2 regions of the Acinetobacter sp. ASP199 genome follow, and region 1 is predicted to be linked to the other one. Evidence: predicted binding sites of a transcription regulator. Region 1 holds the regulator's gene; the other holds the start of a gene.

Region 1 (13,004 bases):
GTAGGATAAAATCAAGCAGTTCCATGGCGCCAGTACAAGCAAAAGTGTGCTGAAATGCTAACAGTCCAAGACTGGAAAGTCAGTACCAAAACATAAATAAATTACCAGCTCGCTTCTCGAAGTTTGAGCTTATAAGTTAGCTTACAAATTATTTTTGAAGCCCTTAAGAAACAGGCATAGCATGGATAGGCCATTAAAATAAAAACCAATAGGTGACTCCCATGCTTAATCCCGATTTGACCTTACAAAAAATCTTTCTCACCCCCACCACTGAAGCACTGATTAATCTGGTGGCACGTGCACTTATCTCCTTTATTTTTATTGGTTCAGCCTGGATGAAGATCCAGAACTATGGTACCACGGCGGGCTATATGGAATCATTTAATGTACCCAGTGAATTGCTGCCACTGAGCATTCTTCTGGTGGGTGTCGGTGGACTGGCAATCCTGTTCGGCTTTCAGGCACGTTTAGCGGCACTGGCGCTGGCAGTCTTTACTTTTATCTGTGGATTTATCTTTCATGGTGCAGAGGAGGAGATTATTCACCTGATGAAAAATATTGCCATGACAGGCGGGCTGTTATTCCTGTTTCTGCATGGTGCAGGACGCTTTAGTCTGGACTATCTGGTGACCCGCAACACTGGATCACAACGCAACATTTAACTCATCACTGGATATATGACGAATCGCGCAAATACATAATTTCTGCACAAGCTGCACAGTTATTTTGCTTTGCTCATTAAGCAAATACAGAAAACGGAGGGCTAAAACATGAAAAAATATATGCTATTGAGTGCATTTATTGCTGTTGCAAGTTCATCCCTTTGGGCAAAATGGATCAGGAGATTTTAAATGAAGCAAAAAGGAATGTAGTCACGGTTGCTCAGGCTCAACAGCTTAGTGATGAGACAGGCGTGATCCTACATGGCCAGATCGTCAGACAGCTTGCCACCCAAAGCGATGAATTCGAGTTCAAAGATAAAACCGGTTCCATTATTATTGAGGTCGATGATGACCAATGGAAAGCTTTACGCCTGAAGGCTGGTGATCAGGTGCGCATTTTGGGTGAAGTTGATACTTATAGTGATGAACCCACCGCTATTGATGTCATTCAGATTGAGCGAGTGAAATAAAACCCGTCTGCAAAGCCCTGTACCCTGGCAGGGTTTTTTCTACAAAAATATATTTATTACTGCATTTTTGAACAGAGCAACAACTCAAAAGCCGCATATAAAATGCGTGAATTCTGCTTCAATAACACCTGATGAAACTACAATAGTGAAATCAATCATGAAGCAAATGTTATTGGTTGTGTTTCTCACCAGTACCATGTTTGCTACCGCATCTTGGGCCGGGCAGCGTGAAGCTGAAATGTTAAGGAACGCGGCTCAAAATACAGTGAGTGTTGCGCAAGCAAAACAGCTGGTAGATGAAACAGCGGTCACCTTATCAGGTGTCATTGTTAAACGAATAAGAGGTGATCATTTTCAATTTAAAGATCGTAGTGGATCTATCGAAATCGATGTAGATGATGAAGTGTGGAAACCTCTTCATTTGAAAGCAGGTGATCAGGTCAACATCATGGGTGAAGTTGATACCCAAAGTGATAACTCAACCATTATTGATGTCGAGAAACTGGAAAAAATATCAGGTAGTAAAGAGCAATGACAGTGGTATAACCAGAATTAATGTAATGATAAGCGCTGGAAGTAAAGCCTTATTGCTCTGATTTAATCACAATATAAAATCTTAAAAGCCGATATCCTCTATTCTAGTCAGTGGAGGATATCCAGAACCCATTTATACAATTATCATCCTCTTCAGAATAGCTTGAAAATGAGCATTTCATTTTCCCTGAATCATCATCCGATCAAGTAAATATCAGCCTTGCGCGAATAGTGTGCTTAATGCAGCGAAAAATGATAGAATACGGCGCTTATCTTTCGTTTGCCTTTCTATAGTTGTTTGTCATGACTACCAATACTCAAATCACTGAAGATCGTATCCTGATTTTGGATTTCGGTTCTCAATATAGCCAATTGATCGCACGTCGCGTACGTGAGTCTGGCGTATATTCTGAAATGTTTGCCTATGACATGTCTGAAGAAGACATTCGTGCATTTAATCCAAACGGTATCATCTTGTCAGGTGGTCCTGAGAGCGTTCACGAAGAAGGTAGCCCGCGTGCGCCAGAAGTTGTGTTCAACTTGGGCGTTCCTGTATTGGGTATTTGCTACGGTCTGCAAACCATGTCTGCACAACTTGGCGGTAAAGTTGAGCCAGGTACAGTACATGAATTTGGCTATGCAGAAGTAGACATTCAAATCCGTGATGGTCTTATTGGCGATCTTGAAGATTCAGCAGACAAATTGAAAGTCTGGATGAGCCACGGTGACAAAGTGACTCAGATTCCAGAAGGCTTCCAGATTACTGCCAGCACACCAAGCTGCCCGGTAGCAATGGTGTCTGATGAAAAACGCCGTTTCTATGGTATTCAGTTCCACCCGGAAGTAACTCATACTGCTAAAGGTAAAGAGTTACTGTCTAACTTCGTTCACAATATCTGTGGTTGCCGCAGTCTGTGGAACTCTGAAAACATCATCGACCTTCGTGTTGAACAGCTTCGTGAACAGATTGGTGATCAGAAAGTATTGCTAGGTCTTTCTGGCGGTGTGGATTCATCAGTTGTTGCTGCACTTTTACACCGTGCAATTGGCGACCAGTTGACTTGCGTATTCGTAGATAATGGTCTTCTTCGTTTGAACGAAGGCGAGCAAGTGATGGATATGTTTGCGAAAAACATGGGTATCCGTGTGATTCGTGCTGATGCTGAAGATCGTTTCTTGTCTGCACTTGCTGGTGAAGTTGATCCTGAGAAAAAACGTAAAATCATTGGTCGTGAGTTCATCGAAGTATTCGCTGAAGAAGCACGTAAGCTGGATGGCGTGAACTTCCTTGCGCAAGGTACGATTTACCCTGACGTGATTGAATCTGCTGCAACTAAAAATGGTAAAGCACACGTGATTAAATCGCACCACAATGTGGGCGGTTTACCAGAAGATCTAGCATTTGAACTGGTTGAACCAATCCGTGACCTGTTCAAAGATGAAGTACGTAAATTAGGTACCACTTTAGGTCTTCCTTTTGAAATGCTTTACCGTCATCCATTCCCAGGCCCAGGTCTAGGTGTTCGTATTCTGGGTGAAGTGAAAAAAGAATATGCTGACATTCTTCGTTTAGCAGATGACATCTTCATGCAAGAACTTCGTGCAAGTGGCTGGTATGACAAAACTGCACAGGCATTCGCGGTATTCCAACCTGTGAAATCTGTTGGTGTAGTGGGTGATGGCCGTCGTTATGCATGGGTGATCGCACTTCGTGCAGTTGAAACTGTAGACTTCATGACAGCTCGTTTTGCACATCTTCCATACGACTTGGTTGACAAGATTTCGACTCGTATCATGAACGAAATTGCTGAAGTTTCTCGTGTTGTTTATGACGTATCGTCTAAACCACCTGCAACGATTGAATGGGAATAATTTAGGGATTTCAAGAAGTGAAACTTCTTGCCTAAATTACGCCGAGAACTATGTTCGAGGCTATTCAGGGTAATCTGAATATTTCAAAAAAAGAGCGCTTCGGCGCTCTTTTTTATACCCTGCTTTATTCTTGAGCCAATTTCATATTTCGATCCTTATTCCATGAGCCTTGTGGCTGCAGTACGACATTAGGATTGATTAAGGGATCATATTGCTCTACTCGATTCCTTCCATTGGCCTTGGCCTGATACAGCGCGATATCCGCCTGTTTAATGACGGTATACAGGTCAGTTTCACAGGTTTTCAGAATTGCAGCACCTACTGAAATAGTGAACTTTAAGGACTGACCTTGATCAAGAAACACCTCTGCCTGTTCAATACGCTGCCTTAAACAATCAGCAATTTTCAGAGCATCATCCAGATGCGTATCAGGAAGCAGGGCAATAAACTCTTCCCCGCCATAACGCGCCAGAATATCAGTATCTCGCATTTCACTTTGGGCCGTTTCCGCAATAATTTGCAGTACCCGGTCGCCAATATCATGACCATAGTTATCATTAATCTTTTTAAAATGATCGACGTCAAACACAATGAGTGAACTTGGATTCGGTGTTTCTTGTTCAAGCGTATGTGCTATATGTTGCTGAGCCAAATATTCAAAGAAGCGACGGTTATTTAATCCTGTTAAGGAATCAGTATGCGCCATATGCTCAAAAGCCTGACGGTTATATTCATTCAAGGTATGTTGTAAAAATACAAGCCGAGATTTAAGCGTTGAATTCCAGCTGATATAGATACTAAAACTGAGCACCGGCAAGTAAATTAGAGAAAACAGAACCAGCTGTTGCAGATCACCTTTAACATTGAAATACACACCGATATATATCATGAGGGTAATCAGGGCTGAGATAATCAGGGAAGGCTTGAAACGGATATGTACACTTAAATTTGCCAGAACGATAAAGATTAGAGAGGAATATTGATAGATCAGGTTATAAGGGCTTTCTGACTGATTTAAATTAAAAAACCAGACCGCACTGGCACCAATTATCGAAGTGGGTAGCAATAGATCAAAGAGTGCTAAATTCCGGCTATACTGGTACATCCACACAGTGATCAGGGTCATGACTGAGGTAAAACCCAGTTTGGTCACAAGCAACAGGGTATGGATGTCACGAAGTACATAAATATCCGCAAAGGTATAAGAAGCATAAGCAAACTGTGCAAACAGATTCACCTGTAGCAGATATCTCAGATGCAGCTTTTTTTGGTGGGAATAATAGGCAGATTTTAATGGCTGAGGAATACGAACCAGAGGATCTTTAAGCGCCTGCTGAATCAGAAGACGTGACTCCTTATGATATTCCTGTGGCATTCAGCCTTCCCCATAAGAAAATAAAATTCTTTATACATTAAATAGTGTATGAATTTTATTCTATTCCTTAAAAATTCACTTTAAAAGTAGTCATCTACAATAAATATGTTCGGTTACAAAAAAAGGTGATGAATAAAAAGGAAAAAACCTGAGATAGGTTGGATTTACCGTTCATGTGTTTAAGTCACTTTTATGATGGATCATAAGTTAATATATTTTTCATTATAAAAATTCTGTGAATCAGATTGAAATGGTGAACTCATATCTGGATGATAAACCTCAGTTCGGTTGCGTCCACTCTTCTTGGCAGCATAAAGTGCCACATCTGCTTTTTTAATCAGGTCATCCAGATCCTGGGTAGGGGATTCCAATTCCGCAATACCAATTGAAACCGTAAATTTCAGTACAAGCTTAGGCTGGGCATAGAGATACTGCTGCTGAATTGAATTACGAATGCGCTCGGCGATCACCAAGGCATCCTGCAACTGTGTATCGGACAGCAAGATAATAAATTCCTCACCACCAAAGCGTGCCAGTACATCACTATGGCGCATTTCCTTACGCGCTGTATCTGCAATCAACTGCAGTACCCGATCCCCAACATCATGGCCATAGTTATCATTGATCTGCTTGAAATGGTCCACGTCAAACATCAGCAGGCAGGTACTCGAGTATCTTGGCCAGTCATGAATATAGTTTTCTGCCAGATGAACAAAATGCCGGCGGTTATAGAGTTGGGTGAGTTCATCAGTATGGGCGAGATTACGCACCATATGGTAGTTCCATTCATCTAACAGGGTACGGATAAATGCACGACGGGTATGCAGGATATTGTTCCAGTTAAAATATAAGCTAAACAGCAACACTGGGCTAAACACAACGATAAAGATAAAAGCTTCCGATAAGGTCATCAGCTGGGTCATCGCGATCAGAACCAGCAGGCTGATTAGGACCGAACAATACAGTGCAACCTTAAATTGAACCTTGATGCAGAGATTGGTAATCAGAATAAAAATGGATGCGGCATATAAATAATTTGCTACATGCGGGCTGGTAGAAGAGAGCAGGAACAGGATCCATACGCCAGCGCAAAGTGTCGTCCCTATCGGCAGGATCAGATCGAGTAGACGAATGTCCTGACTGTATTGAAACAACAGTTCACAGACGATCCAAACGGCCAAGACCAAAGTCACCCGAGTAAACCCTGAAACCATCATCAGGTCAGGGATAATAAAGATATCGGCAAAGAAATATAGCAAGAACACCAACTGTGCCAGTAGGTGGATCTGACGCAGACTATGGCAGTTATGCCGGTACAGATAGTCATAAAAATGTGACTGGAATTGCACAGGAATATGGGCGTGCCGATCCACAAGTGCATCTTCTAGCACCTGACGGTTCTTCAGGTCATTCTCGGAAGCTTGCAATTGCTCCAAAGAATGCCTATTGAAACTCTGCAAGGAAGCCTGCGTATTTGCATGCATCCTGCCATCGACAGTCGTCATTTTCCAATCCTTTAAGAATTCGCCCATATTATGAGCAAATTTAGGGGGCAGGAAGCTATAGTCAATCGGGTAGATTGCGACGTATGGAGAAGGAAAAAGTAACAAAACATTTTATCTGTAACAGGGGAAAGCCAAAACTAAGATATTATTGAATTAATTATTTGATTTTATTTAATAAAATTATAATTTAATCCTGTTTCACGTGAAACAATCAGGGATAATTGTTTGTTGCAGCATGTGTAAATTACAGCTTATTAAAATGGAAAATGCTAAAAATGATTGGGGTGATCTTTGCATAATCGTGACCTTGAATTTTAAGGATAGATTCAAGATCCCAAGTACCCATGAAAACAAGAAATCAGATCAAGTACAGATCAGACAGCTAAAGTTAAAGATTGTTTCAAATATGATAAGCATAATCCTGAAAGTAGCGCTTTTTTCACCAATCTAAATTGCTATGATCTGTTAATCCAGCCGAGTGAGCCAAAACATGTCGAATAATAATGATATCGAACTTTTCAATTCAGATGATTGCACTAAGTATGTCAATCAGTTCATTGCAGAATTTCCATTACGCCGCGCTGAAATTGGTCAGGGGACTGTAATCAAACGTGCGTTACCAAGTCGGCATAAACGCATGATCGGGGCATGGTGTTTTCTGGATCATGCCGGACCTGCGCATTTCCCACAGGGAGATGGCCTGGATGTGGGACCGCATCCACATATTGGTCTGCAGACTTTTACCTGGATGATTGAAGGCACCATGATGCATCATGACAGTCTGGGCAGTGCGCAGTTGCTACGTCCGCGTCAGGTCAATCTGATGACCGCTGGTTATGGCATTTCCCATTCTGAAGTTGCGCCTGAAACTGAAACCAAGATGCATGCCGCACAGCTCTGGATCGCTTTGCCAGATGATATGGTCAATATGGCGCCCGCGTTTGATCATTATCCAGAATTACCTGTGGTTGAAGATCAGGGCATTGAGTTCACGGTACTGGTCGGAGAATATCTGAAGGAAGCATCTCCAGTAAAGGTGCATAGTGAACTGCTCGGGGTGGACCTGTATGCAGCTGAAAGCACCCAGGCAGTATTACCGCTTCATCCTAAATTTGAATATGGTTTTCTGGCACTGGAAGGGACTGCTAGTATCAACGGGCATGAACTGACTGAAGATAATATGGTGATTCTGGAACCGGGTCTGGAACAGGTACATGTCGAGATTCATGCTGGAAGTCGTGTACTGTTGCTAGGGGGCGAACCTTTTGAAAACCCGATTTTGCTGTGGTGGAACTTTGTTGGCCGCACGACTGAAGAATTGAAAATGGCACGTGAGCAATGGATTGCAGAGCATGAGCGATTTGGCTCGATTCCTGCCTATGAGGGACCACGACTTGAAGCACCTGCTTTCCCGGATCACATGCGTCCTTCAAAATAAATGGATAACCATAAAATAAGGAAGAAGAAATGGCTATTATTGCAAGTGCTGGTGTACATAGTCTGGAAACACCGTGGCAGGGGCAGATCAGTCATGGCAATCACCAATATCTGACCGATAAACCGGAAGCTTTTGGTGGTCAGGATCGTGGTCCTGCACCTTATGATTTTCTGCTGGCAGGTTTGATTTCCTGCACCATGATTACCTTGCGTATGTATGCCAGGCATAAAGAGCTGGAGTTGGGAGAGTTTCAGATTGAAGCTGATTTCTTTACCAATCGGGAAGGGCAGGAATGGATCGAACGACGTTTAAGTTTTCAAAACCCATTAGATGAAGGATTACAGCAAAAAATTCTGGAAATTTGTCAAAAAACTCCAGTGACTAAAACTTTGCTACGGAGTCTGGAGATCCGAACCACATTACTTTGATCTCGCCGTATGTAAATGAGGTTAATTGAAATGTAATGTAATTCGTAAAGCATTTCACCAGAACCAGGCACTTTTTGTTATGCTGAATAGGCAATAACACGACAATAACAAAAGAGCCTAACATGCGTATCCTACACCATCTTGAGCAGTCCCGATCGTTCCGTATTTTATGGGCACTGGAGGAATTGGGGCTAGATTATGAAATCAAGTTCCATAAACGGTTGCCTAACTTTTCTGCCCCTTCAGAGTTGAAGATGATTCATCCATTAGGGAAGGCACCGATCCTGATTGATGGTGATCAGGTGCTGGTAGAATCTGCAGTGATTTTACAATATTTGCAGGAAACCTATGATGTCGGCATGGAGTTTCAGCCGCTCAATGCCACCACCAAGCAGCAGTACCGGTACTGGATGCATTATGCCGAAGGCTCACTAATGCCGCTGCTGGTCATGCATCTGGTCATGAACTCCGTTGAGAAGCATACGCCATTTTTGCTGCGTCCTATGGCGCGACAGATTACCAGTGGGATTAAGAGTAAGTTTGTACAGCCGCGTCTTAAAGATCATATTCAGTATCTGGAAAACTACTTGGGCGAGAATGAATATTTTGCTGGTCGATTTAGTTTTGCTGATATTCAAATGAGTTTTCCATTAGATGCTATTCAGACTCGTACTGGTAAACGTTATCCGGCGATTGAAGCCTATCTGGAACGGTTATCCCATCGTCCCGCCTATTTCCGGGCTATGTCCAAAGAAGAAGTATTGAGTTAACCACCCATCAAAAATAAAGGTGCCAAAAGGCACCTTTTTATTGGGATATCGTTTCAATCAGTCTGGAAAACTTAAGCGTTCCTTCGGGAAAATAACTTTGAAAGTAGAGCCCTGATTTTCACGAGAATCAATCTCTAGCTGTGCCTGATGTTGCATCAGTACATGCTTTACAATCGCGAGTCCAAGACCTGTGCCGCCAGTACGTCGGCTACGGTCAGAATCGATGCGATAGAACCGTTCAGTCAGGCGCGGCACGTGTTTCGGGTCAATCCCGATTCCGGTATCTTCCACCACAAAGTAAGCCGATTCACCATCATCATGCCAGCCCATAGTCACCGTACCACCTTTTGGCGTATATTTAATCGCATTGGTGATCAGGTTGCTGAAAGCACTGGCAATTTCCATATCGGAACCAATCAGATCACAATGGCTGTCAATATCCAGATTTAAGGTGTGGCCATAGTCTGCGTTATAGGCTTGGGCATCATCAAATAGCTGGTTCATCAGAGTAGGCATGTCAATAATCTGATTCTTGGCAATATTTTCGTCATTTTCTAGACGAGACAGGAGCAACAAGTCATTGACCAAGGCATTCATACGTCGGGTCTGAGATTGCATCTGGTCAAAAGCACGTTTCCAGCGTGGACTGATATCTTCCTGATCGGTAAAGGTTTCGATATAACCACTGAGAACCGTTAAAGGCGTACGTAGCTCATGTGAAATGTTGTCAACAAAGTCTTTGCGCATCTGTTCCAGATTATGCATCCGGGTCACATCATAAGCGACCAAGACGCGGCTTTCTCCCCCAAAGCGGGTCATCTTGACCTGTACATAATGGCCTTCAAGAATTGAAGACTGAATCTTGAGACCGTCAGGCGCATCATCAATATGATGATAATAATCAATGAAATTTGGCTGAGACAGTAAACTCAGAATATTACGGCTTTTATCTTCAGCACTGATACCGAGCAGACGTTCAGCCGCTGGATTCCACCATTCAATCTGCTGATTTTCATCGATCAGTACCACGGCTTCCTGTAGCGCGCCTAGAGAAGACTGGGCACGATCAATCAGCTCGACCATCTCCGCCTGTACAATGCGTTCCTGACGCTGGGCCTGATAGACATTGAATAGCAGAGCACCCCAGATGCCATTGATCTTGGGTGGTACGTCATAAGGACGATTGGAAATCCAGTCATTGACCAAGTAGAGGGAGCGTATCTGTGTGATAAAAAATGCCACAAAAGCCAGTACGATACAGACCCAGAAATACCCGATCCCATAACCAATCAGGCTACCGATCAACAGGAAAAAGGCCAGAAGGCGTAAATCCTGCTTGGCAAAGTCCCATAAGCTATTGGAGCTTGGCAGTTTATGCCCACGGGCCATTTCAGGAACAGGGTAGGGTTTATACATAAAGCAGGCTTTACCTAAGTCAAATTAACCGAGTGCAACATCAATACGGGTCGAAAAGCGGTAGCCGGTTCCGCGTACAGTCTGTACATAACGGTCGGCACCATACGGTTCCAGCACTTTGCGCAGGCGACGGATATGCACATCAATGGTCCGGTCTTCAATATATACATTGCCACCCCAAACCTGATCCAGAAGCTGGGCACGAGTATAGGCACGTTCTGGATGGGTCATGAAGAAGGCCAGCAGACGATATTCGGTCGGACCCATATCCAGGATAGTATCATTAAAGCTGACACGCTGGCTTGCAGGATCAAGTAGCAAGCCATTGGCTTCAATACTTTTTTCACCATTCAAGCTATTGGTACGGCGCAGTACGGCTTTGATACGAGATACCAGTTCGCGGGTAGAAAATGGCTTGGTCATGTAGTCATCTGCACCAGCATCCAGACCTTGAACCTTATGATCTTCTTCGCCCCGTGCAGTGAGCATAATGACTGGGATTTCTGACAGGGTTTCATCGCGTTTCAGGCGACGGCATAAGTCTACGCCGCTAACTCCACCGGGCATCATCCAGTCCAGCAGGATCAATGCTGGACGCTGATCTACAATCATTTGATGGGCCTGTTTGGCATCTTCTGCTTCTAGACAATTAAAGCCTGCCATATCCAGTGCCGTATGGATCATTTCCCGAATTGGAAGCTCATCATCGACGATTAAAATGTAGTCATCTTTCACAGCGCATTTCCTATAAGTCAACGGTGGACCGTTTTATATTTATGACGAGCCTATTACAAAGATTAATTATGACAGTATCATTGCAGAAAGGGATACTTGCGCTGCTTTCGCAAAGATTTGTGACAATTTAAGTTGCTGAATAGAAGAAAAATATCTGCAATAACACTCGATTGAAAACTAAAAGAGAAATTAAAAAATAATTGCTCTAAACCTTATTTCTTATCTGAAAAAGATTCAAATAGGGCCAGGAAGACAATACTACATGAGGACAAGACCTCTTCCATGGACTGTTTAAAACCGCTCATGACCCAGCGAATCGCGATCTGGGTGACATAACCATTTAAGCCTGTCGATACCAGAGAAATTTCCCGCTCGGAACGGCTCAGATTCGGCATCATCAGCATGACAAAGGCCTGAATCATGCGGTCAAAACGCCCCATGGTTTCGTGAATGGTGGCCTGATTATGCAGTTCCTGCACCAGCATGGCATCGATATAAATAATCCGAGCCATACGTGGATTATCTCGCAAGGTAGTGAGCAGGGCAGTCAGACCAGCTTCGATCATCTTTTTAGGATCAGAAGAGGCTTGCATCATTGCCTGCATGACATTTTGCTGTAATTCATCGATCAATTTCAGGAAGATGGTCTGAAACAGATGCTCACTTTTCTTGAAAGATTCATAGAAATAGCGTTCGGTCAGCTTGGCTTCAGTACAGATATCTTTGACAGTTACAGAAAAAAAACCATGTGTACCGTAAGCCTGAATACCGGCTTCAATCAGCTTTTCCCGGCGTGCCTGCTGGCGTTCAGCCATAGACAGACCTTTAAACTGACGTTCCTTCGCCACTGCTTTTTGTTGTTTTTTCTCAGGAATTACCGAATTGGTCATGGAATGATTAAGCTCATAAGCACCGAAATTTTAGATATCTTACCAATAAATTCCACTTAGACCTATGTCCTTGATCATCAATCTGGATTGTCCTGAATAGACAAGTCATCATGATTGACAATGAGTATTGTCAAAACTATATTGAGGAGAATTACTGCATGAGAAGCACGACAGAACAAGAAATACTGTCCGGGCAGGCAGTTTTATCGATAAGGGAAACTTATGAAAAATTTTAATAATAAAGTTGCTGCGATTACCGGTGCCGGTTCTGGTATTGGTCAGCAATTGGCAGTTTTATTGGCGAAACAGGGCTGTCATCTGGCATTAAGCGATGTCAATGAAGAGGGTCTGGCGAAAACGGTTGAGCTGTTAAAAGATTCTAATGTACGTGTAACGATCAAAAAGGTGAATGTCGCGAATCTTGAAGAAATGCGTACTTGGGCGACTGAGGTGGAACAGGACCATGGCAGCGTGAATATGATCTTCAACAATGCTGGTGTGGCTTTAGGTTCGACTGTAGAAGGCGCGAGTTATGACGAGCTGGAATGGATTGTTGGCGTCAACTTCTGGGGCGTGGTGTATGGTACCAAGGAATTCCTGCCACTGATCAAGAAGACGGGCGATGGTCATATCATCAATATTTCCAGTCTGTTTGGTCTAACTGCACAGCCAACACAATCTGGCTATAACGCCACCAAGTTTGCAGTACGTGGCTTTACCGAATCCTTACGTCAGGAACTGGATATCGAAAACTGCGGTGTTAGCGCGCTGTGTGTACATCCTGGTGGTATTCGTACCAACATTGCCAACGCGGCCAAAATGAATGACAGCCTAAAAGCCTTAGGTATGAATCCTGAAAAGTCTGCACGTAGCTTCAATAAATTACTGCGTTGTCCACCTGAAGAAGCG
Region 2 (13,004 bases), 930 kb from region 1:
CCAACTGATGTTTATGCCGTGCCGGAAGAAGTCGTACAAGCATCACAAAGCAAATATCAGCAATTGTCTAAACTGGAAAGCACTTTAACCAAAAGTATTTCCCTGATTTCACGCAAGCATTTCTTTAAGAAGAATGAACAGGAGCTATTTAAAGTCGGTGATAAATCCTACGGCGTATGCGACTGTCTGGTTGTAGAACAAGGTCCAAACTATGCGCTGGCAAAACGGATCCAGCAGTGGCGTGCGACTCTCGCGCGTGCCAACGGTCAACGTGTCAGTATTAATATTGCGCCATCGACAACGACATATTCTGTCACCAAAAACCCACTTTTGAAGGCTGCATTTAACGGTGCAAGCTTATTTGATGTCGAAGCTTTTGCGCCAGAAACTACCAATGCGATTATGGCTGCACTGTGGATTTATGATCTGCGTAATTCTGAATCTGTAGCGAACCCAGAAGTGAAATTGAATCATCCTTTAGAGTTGATGATGTCTGGTGCGAATCATGGCGGTTTATGGCGTGTGGCTTATCTGGCACGTACTGCGCTACCGTTTGCTGCATTATACGGTTTTGCGACGGATAAGTTGCCAAAAGGTTTGTTGGGCAAGTTGAACAAGTAATTTAGTTCCTTCTTTCGAGACTTCTTCTACGTTAGATAAACTTTTATTTAATGTTTATCCCCTCACCCTTGCGAACTCAGAATATATGCTGAGGATTCTCATCTCCTGAGCAAGTTTTAAAGCACCGCTTTTAAAACGAAGCGCAAGTGAGGGTTAGGAAGAGGTAAAAATCGCCCATAAAAAAACGCTGCCGAGGCAGCATTTTAATATTAAATCTTCTTAAAAAACTTTTAACAGTAACCAGTACAAACCGCCTGACAAACAGATGGTTGCAGGTAAAGTAAAGATCCATGCTGACAGAATGGTTTTCACCATTTGAAAATTTAGACCTGATTTATTTGCAACCATGGTACCTGCAACCGCAGAGTTCAATACATGCGTGGTCGATACTGGCATACCAAAACCATCTGCTGCTGCAATAGTCGACATTGCGACAAGCTCAGCAGACATCCCTTGACCATAAGTCATGTGTTGCTTACCGATACGCTCACCTACAGTCACCACAATACGCTTCCAACCGACCATCGTACCTAGACCTAGCGCCAGTGCAACTGCAACTTTCACCCATGTTGGGATGTATTGTAAGAATGAATCCAGGCTATCACGGTATTGATCTACTGTTTTTTCCTGTTCAGTAGTCATCACCGGTAAAGCTTCTGCTTTATCTAAACGTTTGAATGTAGTGGTACTTAAATACATATCGTTACGGAATTCAGATACCTGTGCTTCAGGTACATCCTTAATGCTGGTATAGCTGCCCACTTTATCACCCAAATGATCAGTTAAACTTGCCAAGGCAGGTACAACTTCAGGGGTAATTTCTTTGGTTTGAATATAAGTCGTAATGATTTGACGTGCTTTTTCGTCTTCAATATCGGCATGATTTGGATAAATCACATCAGCCGTTTGTGCTGATAATTCACCAAAAGACTGGATATGTTGTGTATCTAAATTTTTATTGAGTGAATAAGCTAACGGTACACAACCAATCAAAATCAGCATGATTAAGCCCATACCTTTTTGACCATCATTTGAACCATGTGCAAAGCTTACGCCTGTACACGTAAAGATCAAAATAGCACGAATCAGTGGTGGTGGTGGCTTGTTGCCTTCAGGGGGTTGGAATAATTCAACTTGTTTCTTGAAGATTTTTTTCACCAACAAGAACAAAATGGCTGCAAAAGCAAAACCAATTAAAGGTGAAAATAACAGTGCTTTACCGACTTTCATCACCTGTTCCATGTCCACACCCGATGCACCACTTCCTGCATGCAGAATGTAGTTCATGATTCCCACACCGAGGATCGAACCGATTAAAGTATGTGAACTCGATGCTGGAATTCCTAAGAACCACGTGCCTAGGTTCCACAAAATGGCAGCAATCAGCATGGCAAAGACCATGGCAAAGCCGGCACCCGTGCCAACATTCATGATCAGTTCAACAGGCAGTAATGCAATGATCCCGTAAGCAACGGCACCACTGGCCACCATTACCCCAAGGAAATTACAGAAACCTGCCCACATGACTGCAACCGGTGCAGACAATGCGTTGGTATAGATTACGGTGGCAACCGCGTTGGCGGTATCGTGGAAACCATTGACGAATTCAAAGCCCAGCGCAATAAACAGCGCTGTGGCTAAAAGAATCATCGAATACAGACCGATTGGTGGAACATGCGCCAGGTCTGAAGTCAACTGGAAGCCGATATAAATCAGCGTAGAAATAATTACAGTCAGAAACACCGGCATAAAAAATTTCGGTGTTGGCACATGCACATTGGTCGACTTATGTGAAGACGACTGATGGGCTGAACCTGAGGGAGTTTGATTAGAATTCATGCAAGCAGGAATAGAGGATTCAAGAATCCCCTTATTGTTCAGTTTAATTGTGACAATTATATGACAAAGCGCCGTCATATAGGCCAATTTTTTAGACTTTCTTGCTGCCGTTCATCCTGTAGCTATATGCTGAAATCTTAAAATTAAAATTTTAGAAACAAAAACTTATTAGAATAAGAACCGTCTATCCAGTCAACTTTATTCATGTTTTGCAATAAAATTGATCATTCCCTCGGAACTGTCATCTTGCTGAGCCTGTCATGCTTGAATCAATCTTGCCCGAGCAATATGACATTTTCATGAAAACTCATTTACATTTTATTTTTGGTCAAATTCCTTCGTAATCACCTTCAAGCTTTCAGTTTTCTATCTGTTTTCAGCTTTCTATGCACAGTTTAATCCGCTTATCAGATTTTCATATCAGTCATATCCAGCATTCTGAATAATGGCTACAGAAAACTGCGCACTAATCTGTTAAGATTATTGCCGTTTTTGATTCCTGCTGAGAAAGTTTGAATGTCCACACTAGCCACCCTTAAAGAACTTCTTGCCAAAAGAATTTTAGTGATCGATGGTGCGATGGGTACCATGATCCAACGCCATAAACTGGAAGAAGCCGATTATCGGGGTGAGCGTTTTGCTGACTGGGCATACGACCTTAAAGGCAACAATGATTTATTGGTTCTGACGCAACCACACATTATCCAGGGTATTCACGAAGCTTATTTAGAAGCCGGTGCAGACATCATTGAAACCAATACCTTTAACGGTACACGCGTTTCTATGTCGGATTACCATATGGAAGATTTGGTTCCTGAAATTAACCGTACGGCTGCTCGTCTTGCAAAAGAAGCCTGCGCCAAATATTCAACACCTGAAAAACCACGTTTTGTGGCAGGTGTCATTGGTCCAACGTCACGTACGACGTCTATTTCACCAAACGTAAATGACCCTGCGTTCCGTAACATTACTTTTGATGCATTAAAAGTAGATTACATCGAATCAACTAAAGCGCTGATTGAAGGTGGTGCGGACATCATCCTCATCGAAACCGTATTCGATACCTTAAATGCCAAAGCTGCGATCTTTGCAGTCAAAGAAGTGTTTAAAGAACTCAGAATCGAGTTACCAATTATGATTTCAGGTACGATTACTGATGCCTCGGGTCGTACATTAACAGGTCAAACCGCTGAAGCATTCTGGAACTCAATGCGTCATGCAGAACCAATCTCAATTGGTTTTAACTGTGCCCTTGGTGCAGATGCAATGCGTCCACACGTAAAAACGGTGTCTGACGTTGCTGATACCTTTGTTTCTGCGCATCCAAACGCGGGCTTACCAAATGCCTTCGGTGGTTATGATGAAACCCCTGAAGAAACCGCAGCATTTATTAAAGAATTTGCGGAAAGTGGCTTGATCAACATCACGGGTGGTTGCTGTGGTACAACGCCTGACCATATTCGTGCAATTGCACAAGCGGTTGAAGGTATTGCTCCTCGTCAAGTGCCTGAAATTGAACCTGCGTGTCGTTTAAGTGGTTTAGAACCATTTAACATCACTAAAGATTCACTCTTTGTAAACGTGGGTGAACGTACCAACGTGACCGGTTCTAAAAAGTTCCTACGCCTGATTAAAGAAGGTAACTTCACTGAAGCTTTAGACGTGGCACGTCAACAAGTTGAAGCCGGTGCGCAGATCATCGATATCAACATGGATGAAGGCATGCTCGATTCACAAGCTGCAATGGTGCACTTCTTGAATCTGATCGCATCTGAGCCAGATATCTCTCGCGTGCCAATCATGCTTGATTCTTCGAAATGGGAAATCATCGAAGCGGGTTTAAAATGCGTCCAAGGTAAAGCGGTTGTAAACTCGATTTCATTAAAAGAAGGTTATGACGAGTTTGTAGAACGTGCCCGCCTCTGCCGTCAGTACGGTGCAGCCGTGATCGTGATGGCCTTTGATGAAGATGGTCAGGCTGACACAGCAGAACGTAAAAAAGAAATCTGTAAGCGTTCGTACGATGTCTTAGTCAACGAAGTGGGCTTCCCGTCTGAAGATATTATCTTTGACCCGAACGTGTTTGCGGTGGCAACGGGTATTGAAGAACACAACAACTATGGCGTGGACTTCATTGAAGCAACAGGTTGGATCAAACAAAACTTACCGAATGCGATGATTTCAGGCGGTATTTCTAACGTATCGTTCTCGTTCCGCGGTAATGAACCGGTACGTGAAGCGATTCATGCAGTGTTTTTGTATCACGGTATTCAACAAGGTTTAACCATGGGGATCGTGAATGCAGGTCAGCTTGCGATTTACGATGACATTGATGCAGAACTGAAAGAAGCCGTTGAAGATGTCGTGCTGAACCGTAACCAAGGCGCAAGCGGTCAAGAAGCGACTGAAAAATTACTTGCTGTGGCTGAAAAATACCGTGGTCAAGCAGGCGCACAGAAAGCCGAAGAAAACCTTGAATGGCGTAACGAGCCTGTTGAAAAACGTCTTGAATATGCCTTAGTCAAAGGCATTACAACGTACATCGATGAAGATACCGAAGAAGCACGTTTAAAATCTGCACGTCCTCTTGATGTGATCGAAGGACCACTCATGGCAGGTATGAACGTGGTTGGCGACCTATTTGGTGCCGGCAAAATGTTCTTACCTCAAGTAGTCAAATCTGCACGTGTGATGAAACAAGCCGTGGCTTGGTTGAACCCGTTCATCGAAGCAGAAAAAACCCAAGGCGAAGCCAAAGGTAAAATCTTGCTTGCAACCGTAAAAGGCGACGTACATGACATTGGTAAAAACATTGTGGGCGTGGTACTTGGCTGTAACGGTTATGACATCGTTGACCTTGGCGTGATGGTTCCCTGCGAGAAGATTCTACAAACTGCGATTGATGAGAAAGTTGACATCATCGGTTTGTCAGGTCTAATCACTCCTTCATTGGATGAAATGGTCTTTGTTGCCAAAGAAATGCAACGTAAAGGCTTTAATATTCCGCTCATGATTGGTGGTGCAACGACTTCTAAAGCGCATACTGCTGTGAAAATTTCACCGCAATATCAAAATGACGGCGTGTACTACACAGCTGATGCTTCACGTGCAGTCGGTGTTGCGACTCAACTCTTGTCTGCGGACATGAAACCGCAACTTGCAGCTGACTACGCAGCGGACTATGAAAAAATCCGTACTCGTCTAGCCAATAAACAGCCAAAAGCGGCGAAGTTGTCTTATGCTGAATCTATTGAAAACGGTTTCAAAATTGATTTTGACAAGAATGCCCCTGCGAAGCCTAACTTTATTGGTACGCAAACCTTCACCAATTATTCTTTAGAAACATTGGTGGAATACTTTGACTGGACACCATTCTTTATTTCTTGGAGTTTGGCGGGTAAATACCCGAAAATCCTTGAAGATGAAGTAGTGGGCGAAGCAGCACGTGATTTGTTTGAAAATGCGCAAGCAATGCTGAAAGACATCATTGAGAATAAACGTTTCGATGCACGTGCAACATTCAGCATTTACCCTGCCAACCGTGTTGCAGCGGATACCGTTGCGGTAACTGATGAAAATGGCAATGTGACGCATAGCTTCGAGCATTTACGTCAGCAGTCTGACAAAGTGACAGGTAAAGCGAACTTCTCTTTAGCTGACTTTGTTGCACCGAAAGATGTGGCGCAGGATTACTTGGGTGGTTTCACTGTATCGATCTTTGGTGCGGAAGAACTTTCTCAAGAATACAAAGCCAAAGGTGATGACTATAACGCGATTATGGTTCAAGCCTTGGGCGACCGTTTTGCTGAAGCATTTGCAGAGCATTTACATCAGCGTATTCGTAAAGAGTTCTGGGGCTACCAAGCAGACGAACAGCTTTCAAATGAAGATTTGATTAAAGAGAAGTATGTCGGTATTCGTCCTGCACCGGGCTACCCTGCGTGTCCTGAGCATTCTGAAAAAGCGCCACTGTTTGATTGGTTAGGTACAACGGACAAGATTGGGACTTACTTAACCTCTAGCTTTGCAATGTGGCCACCTTCATCAGTAAGCGGTTTCTATTATGCAAACCCTGAAACTGAATATTTTAACGTGGGTAAAATCTCTGGTGATCAGTTAGAAGATTATGCGAAGCGTAAAGGTTGGACGTTGGATGAAGCAAAACGTTGGTTAGCGCCGAATTTGGATGATTCTGTGGTTTAAAGGATTAATGAATCCCCCCCTATTCCCCCTTCAACAAAGGGGGAATAAAAATCCCCTCAAGTGAGGGGATTTTTTTGTTTTAAATTTTTTAATCTCCCCTAACCCCTCTTTGAAAAAGAGGGGAATTTTACGGATCAAATGGATTGCGTGATAGCTCCTCCCTTTCTAAAAGGGAGGTTGGGAGGGATTAAATAAAATCAGAAATTAGTGGACTCTTATTAATATCAAATTTGAAACCAATATAATCATCACTTATGACTCTTACATCTGGCGGATTCAAGCAGCAAGTGCAACAGTATAAAAACCAGCCATAACTTCACTAGGCGTATACCAGCCTAGTGTTTTTCTAGGGCGATGATTGAGAGCAAATTCTATCTGCTCTATTTGTTCATTTGACACTTCATCAAACGAAGATGATTTTGGCAGATATTGCCTGATCAGACCATTGGTATTTTCATTTCTGGCTCGTTGAATCGACTTGTATGGATCTGCAAAGTACGTCTCTATCCCTGCTTCCGTTATCCGCCGGTGCTCGGAGAACTCCTTACCATTATCAAAGGTTACACTGTAGGCATGACTGCTGCGCAAACATGCTAAAGCACACGAAATCGTTTTAGTTGTGGTTCTAGTTTGTCCCAAATGAACGATATGTACATACAAGCTTTTGCGCTCAACCAGAGTTAATAATGCCCCCTTGTGATTCTTGCCTATCACGGTATCACCTTCAAAATCACCTAGGCGTTGACGTTTCTCGACGACCTCATCGCGACAGTGAATACTTGTTCTATCAACGAGTTGGCCTCTACGGTCTGTATTTTTATAACCTCGTTTACGATATTTCTTTTGATGCCTTAAATGAAGGTGGAGCTTACCACCTTTAGATTTATCTAGATAAACATACTGATAAATCCATTCATGTGAAGGCACATCAAGCCAACCTCGTTGTGTTAAAGCACCTGAAATTTGCTCAGGAGACCAATCTAAGCCAATCAGATAACGAATATAAACGAGAGCAAAATCTGTCATTTGTGAAGAGGATCGATATCGTCTTTGACTTGAAAATTTCTCTGCCTGTTGAGCTCGATATCCACGTTTTCCAGTATTTCTTTTGATCTCACGATAAAGGGTTGATCGAGAACGTCCAAGCTCCCTGGCAAGGGTAGAGATTGAAGATTTGCTTTTCAAAGCAGCATAAATTTCGTATCTTTCATCTTGAGAAAGTTGGGTGTATTGCTTCATTGGGTGCTTTCCAATTGCGAGTTGAAAAAAGTCTAATGATTTTAATACACCTAACTTTTTCAACTAACTACAAATATGTCGCACTTGGTATTTGAATCTGCGTCTTTAATTAGATACCCTTTTTCAAGATAATCTCTAAATGGATTACTTTGCAGGTTATTGTCTAAAATTAATTTTCGCTCAAAATCACAAAAGCTTATTTTTTCAGTCATTAAATTAACAAATAATTTTATAGCAACAATGGCATCATAATTGTAAAGTTCTTTATCTATCCTTAACTTAGATTCTTTTTTACATCTTATGTTGAAAATGAAATCTTCTTTATAGACTTTCTGATCAACCCAAATTTCCACTATTTCTTGCAATGGAATACACGGGAACAAATTATGTTTGTCATTTAACATTATTTGCACCTTACCCGCTAATACCGATTGGATTTCTCTCAAGCTAAAACCATAAGTTGTTTCCAATTTATTACTTTGTCCTCGAAATCCAATCGAGCCACTCCCGTATTTATTTTTTGAAGATAGTAAATTCTTAACATTAACTGGTGATCTAATCACTTCAGGTAGTTCTTCTACAATATGTCCAAATAATTTTTCTAATTTTTTCTTTTCACACAGATCATTACAGTGAACTTCAAATTTTATGTCATAACCTCTCTCAAAAGCTCCTTTTTTATTTTCAATCCATAAACCCACAACGAACCCTACTTTACTTTTGTATTCTAAATAACGATTGCAGACAGATTCAAAAGTTGCATATTGCTTTCTAACACTATAATTTCTTTGTCTAAACAAGTCATAATCACCATCACAGACAATAAAACCTTTGAATCCCTCATAAAATTCAACCTGCTTATATTGCTTATCAAGAGTCTTATAAAGAGTAGTATTTTTATCATCTTCCGATACGGTATAACTTGCATGATGCGCAGTAGAATACTGATCATTTAATCTGACCTCTAGACTAAAGCACAATCCTTTATGGTCACCCAAGTCCTTAAAATCATAATTGAATTTATCTGGTTTTAGTTCCTTTTTAATATGATTATGAAAATATCCTGAAATATCCTTAGGCAATTTAAGATCAACTGATTTCCCATTCCTATTTTCAACAATAGTATCTTGTACTTTTACATGACATGAAAATGTGTTCAAACCCAAATTACAGAAGTGTTTATAGATTAAAAGCTGCAACTCTCCAACTCTGTTATTTTCATGTTTATTTTGATCAGAGATACATTTTATATCTGCAAGGAAGTCCAACTGATCAGAACTAAAAAAGATATCTGGCTTCACATTTACGCCAAAATCTTTTTCGAAATCTACATTTCCCAACTTGGATAATTCGGCAGAAACCACGACTTCCCACATCGCCCCCAAAGCTTCCTCTGGTCTTTTCGAATTATTGAGACGCATTAATAAATGCTTTAGATCACTCGTTTTATGTCTAATTAAATCAATGCACTCTTGAATATATTGTCTTGGAAAAATCATGATTTGATTAATATTTATTCATTCAATTCATTTTCTTATAGTATATTGATTTGTTCAACTAAATCTTAATGTATTAAGTCTCGCATCATTATTTGCATACTGCTAACCATCCTCACAAATAATCCCTCCTAACCTCCCTTTAAAAAAGGGAGAAACCACACGAATCTAAAACTGCCATTAAATTCGCGGGAAGTCCCCCTTTATCAAAGGGGGATTTAGGGGGATTCTTGTTGAATAAATTGATAAATCACTTCCACCACATCATCCAACTGCCGCATCACCTGCCCATTATCAAATCGTAAAACCTTTAACCCAAGCTGAGTCAAATCTTCATCGCGAATACGATCTGCTTCTAAGCCATCAATTGTAAAGTGCTGGCTACCATCACACTCTATCACCAAATTAGCAGCAGGACAGTAAAAATCTACGATGTAGTTTAAAATTGGCTTTTGCCGATAAAATTGCAAGCCTAGTATTTTCTTATTACGCAGCCGCGACCAAAGCAACTTTTCAGCATCCGTCATGTTATTGCGTAAATCCCTTGAGGCCTGTTTTAAATTTTTATTGTAGGGTTTCATTTTTATGCTCTTTTATTTTTATTAATCCCTTCCCTTGCGCCATACATAGCTCACCTTTAAAAATATGGGCCATGCCAGTACGGTCGGTGACCGTAGCTTAGGCTATCCGAATGCTGGGACACATGGTTTAGGTATGATCTTTAGCGATATTGCTGATCATATTAAATAAGAATTTCAAGATTTGAAAAAAACCTCGCATCATCGGAGCTTTTTAATTTACTGACATACACTCCGTGCTGAAGCAAGCTAGTAGAAAGAAGGTCTATTGAAATTTTTCTAGATAGTTAGTTAGTTTTTCTTTAACAACAACCCTTTTATTACCCTTCATCTGAGCTTCACTCAAAATTCCTTCCGAGTCGACCACCACGACTGGATGACCATCCTTTTTCAAGCGAGCTACGCCTTCAAATAACATCCGGGCACCGACATTATGAATTAAGGTCAAATTGGTCAGATCCAGCACGATTCGTTTTTTGCCTTCTGGTTCATCTTGCAAAATCCGTAGCAGCATTTCCGATTCAGTAAACTGCAAAACGCCACGTAGTTCATACACCACCACATGGTCACGTTTTCCAGTGAGATAACGACTTTGCAAAATGGTCTGTGCCGATGGCGTACCTTCCATTAAATGCAGACCCATTTCCCGGGACAGACGCTCAAAAGTATCGACGCCACGTACACTATGTCCATGCTCATCAATTCGTGGAGAAAACACAGCAATGCCGACCTGTCCCGGCAACACACCGATAATACCGCCTGCGACCCCACTTTTAGCCGGAATACCCACCGATGTCAGCCAGTCACCGGCAGCATCATACATTCCGCAAGTGAGCATCACACTCAGGACTTGCCGCACCACCGAACGATCCAGCAATTTTTTACCGGTTTGCGGCTGAATCCCGCCGTTGGCAAGTACCGCGGTGATCATCGCTAGATCTTTGACCGTCACCTTGATTGAACATTGCTTGATATAACCATTAACAATAGCCTCTGGATCTTCTTCCAGTACGCCTACTGTACGTAGCATATAACCCAAGGATCTGTTACGAAACGCTGTTTTCATTTCAGAGGTATATACTTCGGTATCAAAACTCAGCTCACGCCCAGCCAGACCACTTAAAAAACGGCGTATCTGTTCCGCACGGGATACGGTGCGTTTATAAGGAATCAGAGAATGGGCGGTAATTGCACCCGAATTAATCATTGGATTTTTCGGAATATTGGTGTCTTTCTCTAGTGAAATCTGGTTAAAAGCCTCGCCCGAAGGCTCCACGCCTACTTTTTCCATAACCTTGGTCAAACCGACTTTCTGCAAAGCCAGAGCATAGGCAAAGGGCTTGGACATAGACTGCATGGTAAACTCAAGCTCGTCATCACCGGTTGAATACACTGTGCCATCTACGGTGGAGAGCGCCAAAGCAAACTTCTCCGGATCTACTGCTGCCAGCTCAGGAATATAATCTGCCAAGGCACCTTTATCATTGTCACGGCAGGCGCTTAAAACATGCTTGAGATAGTCTGGCACCGGAGTTTTCATCGAATGAGCTTATTCCAATTCACTATTATTTTTAATTAACATACTGGCTTTTGACTTAAGTACCAGAGTGAAAAAGTAATTTTCTGCATATCCGTGTTATCGGATCTGCGTTCTTTGGATCAAATTCTCTAGACATAAATGGTATGTATATTTTAATTTTCTCTTTTTAAGAGATATCAAAAAAGGGCAATGCCGCCCTTTTATTTATGCTGAATGATTTATTTGACTTTGGTCTTGCGAATCATCTTGTACAGCATCTTTGGAGAAATACGCGAAACTACTACGCCAAGTTTTTCTTTCTTGCCGCCAATCACAATATATTCTTCGCTCTGCTGTAATGCTTTCACCGTCTGTTTGGCAAAATCCTCCGCCTCTAAACCATTTTCAATCGCTTCGTCCTGCTTGGCTTGCGGTTTGCCTTGACCATTTAGGGCATTAAAAGAGACATTGGTTTTTACGAAGCCGGGGAAAATCACTGAGACCTGAATACCCTGATCTGCCACTTCAGCACGCAGGCTGTTCGCCCACATATGGATTGCACCTTTGGCAGCTGAATAGGATGCTCGATACTGGGTACCCAACAAGCCAGCGACACTGGACACAAAGGCAATACGACCGGACTTTTGTGCAAGGAACGTCGGTAAAACTGTTTTGGTCAGAAACACCTGCGAGAAATAATCCACTTCCATAATGGCTCGTTCAGTTTGCATGGTGGTATCGGAAATCAAGGCACGCTGGCTGAGACCTGCATTATTGATCAGCCAGTCTATACGCCCTTTCTGGCTCAGCACTTGCTCATAAGCATGACGAACCTGATTTTCATCGGTAATATCGGCAGCGATACAGATATGCTGATCAGGATTGCTCAAGCTTAAACGGACATTTTCCAGTTCATCCATACGGCGTGCAGTCAGTACCACTTGCGCCCCCTGCAAGGCACACTCCTGAGCAAGAGCCTTGCCTAAACCTGAAGATGCACCGGTAATCCATACCACTTTGTTGTTTAAACTGTCCTGCTGCGCCATGTTATGCTTCCTGTTTTGAATTACGATTCTGAATGGTTTGATCTGTCATTTTTAGGCCCTTGATTCAAAAACATTAGAAAATGATCAAAGTAACGATGGGTTTCTTGAGCATCATAATATGCACCCAATTTTTCCAGACGTTTATAGCCCAATTGCGTGGTCAAACTAATTACACCATTTAAGGTTTTATCAACCACCAAATTGAATTTCAACATTTTTTTAGGTTCACGTACCAGATACGTCACCCCTTGATCAACCATTTCGGTAAAAGCCTTCAAGGCAGGCGAAACATATTGGCTATTTCCACTCTTTACCTGTTCCACACAACCTAACAGTTCCACCACCATTACATGATCAACATTATAGGAAATATAGTGTTGATCATCTTTTTCGTGAGCCATTTCAATTAAATAGTTGACCATCGGAATTAAGCGATCATTGCCAAAAAATGACACCGACCACG

What was found. Region 1 encodes PhoB, which activates phosphate uptake and scavenging genes when phosphate is short. Its sites were predicted from a motif close to TGTCATNAANCTGTCATAA; they were not measured.
Region 2: IHE35_RS03790 (inorganic phosphate transporter) is a predicted target of PhoB. The motif match lies at 2,508-2,526, and genes of this name have one in related genera.

What each region holds. Positions count from the first base shown of each region.
Region 1 is NZ_CP062182.1:2,918,328-2,931,331, reverse strand. It holds gene IHE35_RS14080 (DedA family protein) at 1-25, opposite strand, end outside; gene IHE35_RS14075 (DoxX family protein) at 222-662, shown strand; partial or broken gene IHE35_RS14070 (NirD/YgiW/YdeI family stress tolerance protein) at 771-1,132, shown strand; gene IHE35_RS14065 (NirD/YgiW/YdeI family stress tolerance protein) at 1,290-1,667, shown strand; gene guaA (glutamine-hydrolyzing GMP synthase) at 1,970-3,538, shown strand; gene IHE35_RS14055 (GGDEF domain-containing protein) at 3,663-4,913, opposite strand; gene IHE35_RS14050 (GGDEF domain-containing protein) at 5,114-6,418, opposite strand; gene IHE35_RS14045 (pirin family protein) at 6,909-7,856, shown strand; gene IHE35_RS14040 (OsmC family protein) at 7,886-8,284, shown strand; gene IHE35_RS14035 (glutathione S-transferase) at 8,407-9,054, shown strand; gene phoR (phosphate regulon sensor histidine kinase PhoR) at 9,112-10,470, opposite strand; gene phoB (phosphate regulon transcriptional regulator PhoB) at 10,495-11,205, opposite strand; gene IHE35_RS14020 (TetR family transcriptional regulator) at 11,418-12,095, opposite strand; gene IHE35_RS14015 (SDR family NAD(P)-dependent oxidoreductase) at 12,318-13,004, shown strand, end outside.
Region 2 is NZ_CP062182.1:800,676-813,679, reverse strand. It holds gene IHE35_RS03795 (hypothetical protein) at 1-621, shown strand, start outside; gene IHE35_RS03790 (inorganic phosphate transporter) at 841-2,460, opposite strand; gene metH (methionine synthase) at 2,977-6,663, shown strand; gene IHE35_RS03780 (IS30 family transposase) at 6,940-7,902, opposite strand; gene IHE35_RS03775 (hypothetical protein) at 7,962-9,323, opposite strand; gene IHE35_RS03770 (endonuclease domain-containing protein) at 9,617-9,979, opposite strand; partial or broken gene IHE35_RS14700 (dihydroxyacetone kinase) at 10,044-10,148, shown strand; gene IHE35_RS03765 (glutaminase) at 10,242-11,516, opposite strand; gene IHE35_RS03760 (SDR family oxidoreductase) at 11,735-12,541, opposite strand; gene IHE35_RS03755 (hypothetical protein) at 12,562-13,004, opposite strand, start outside.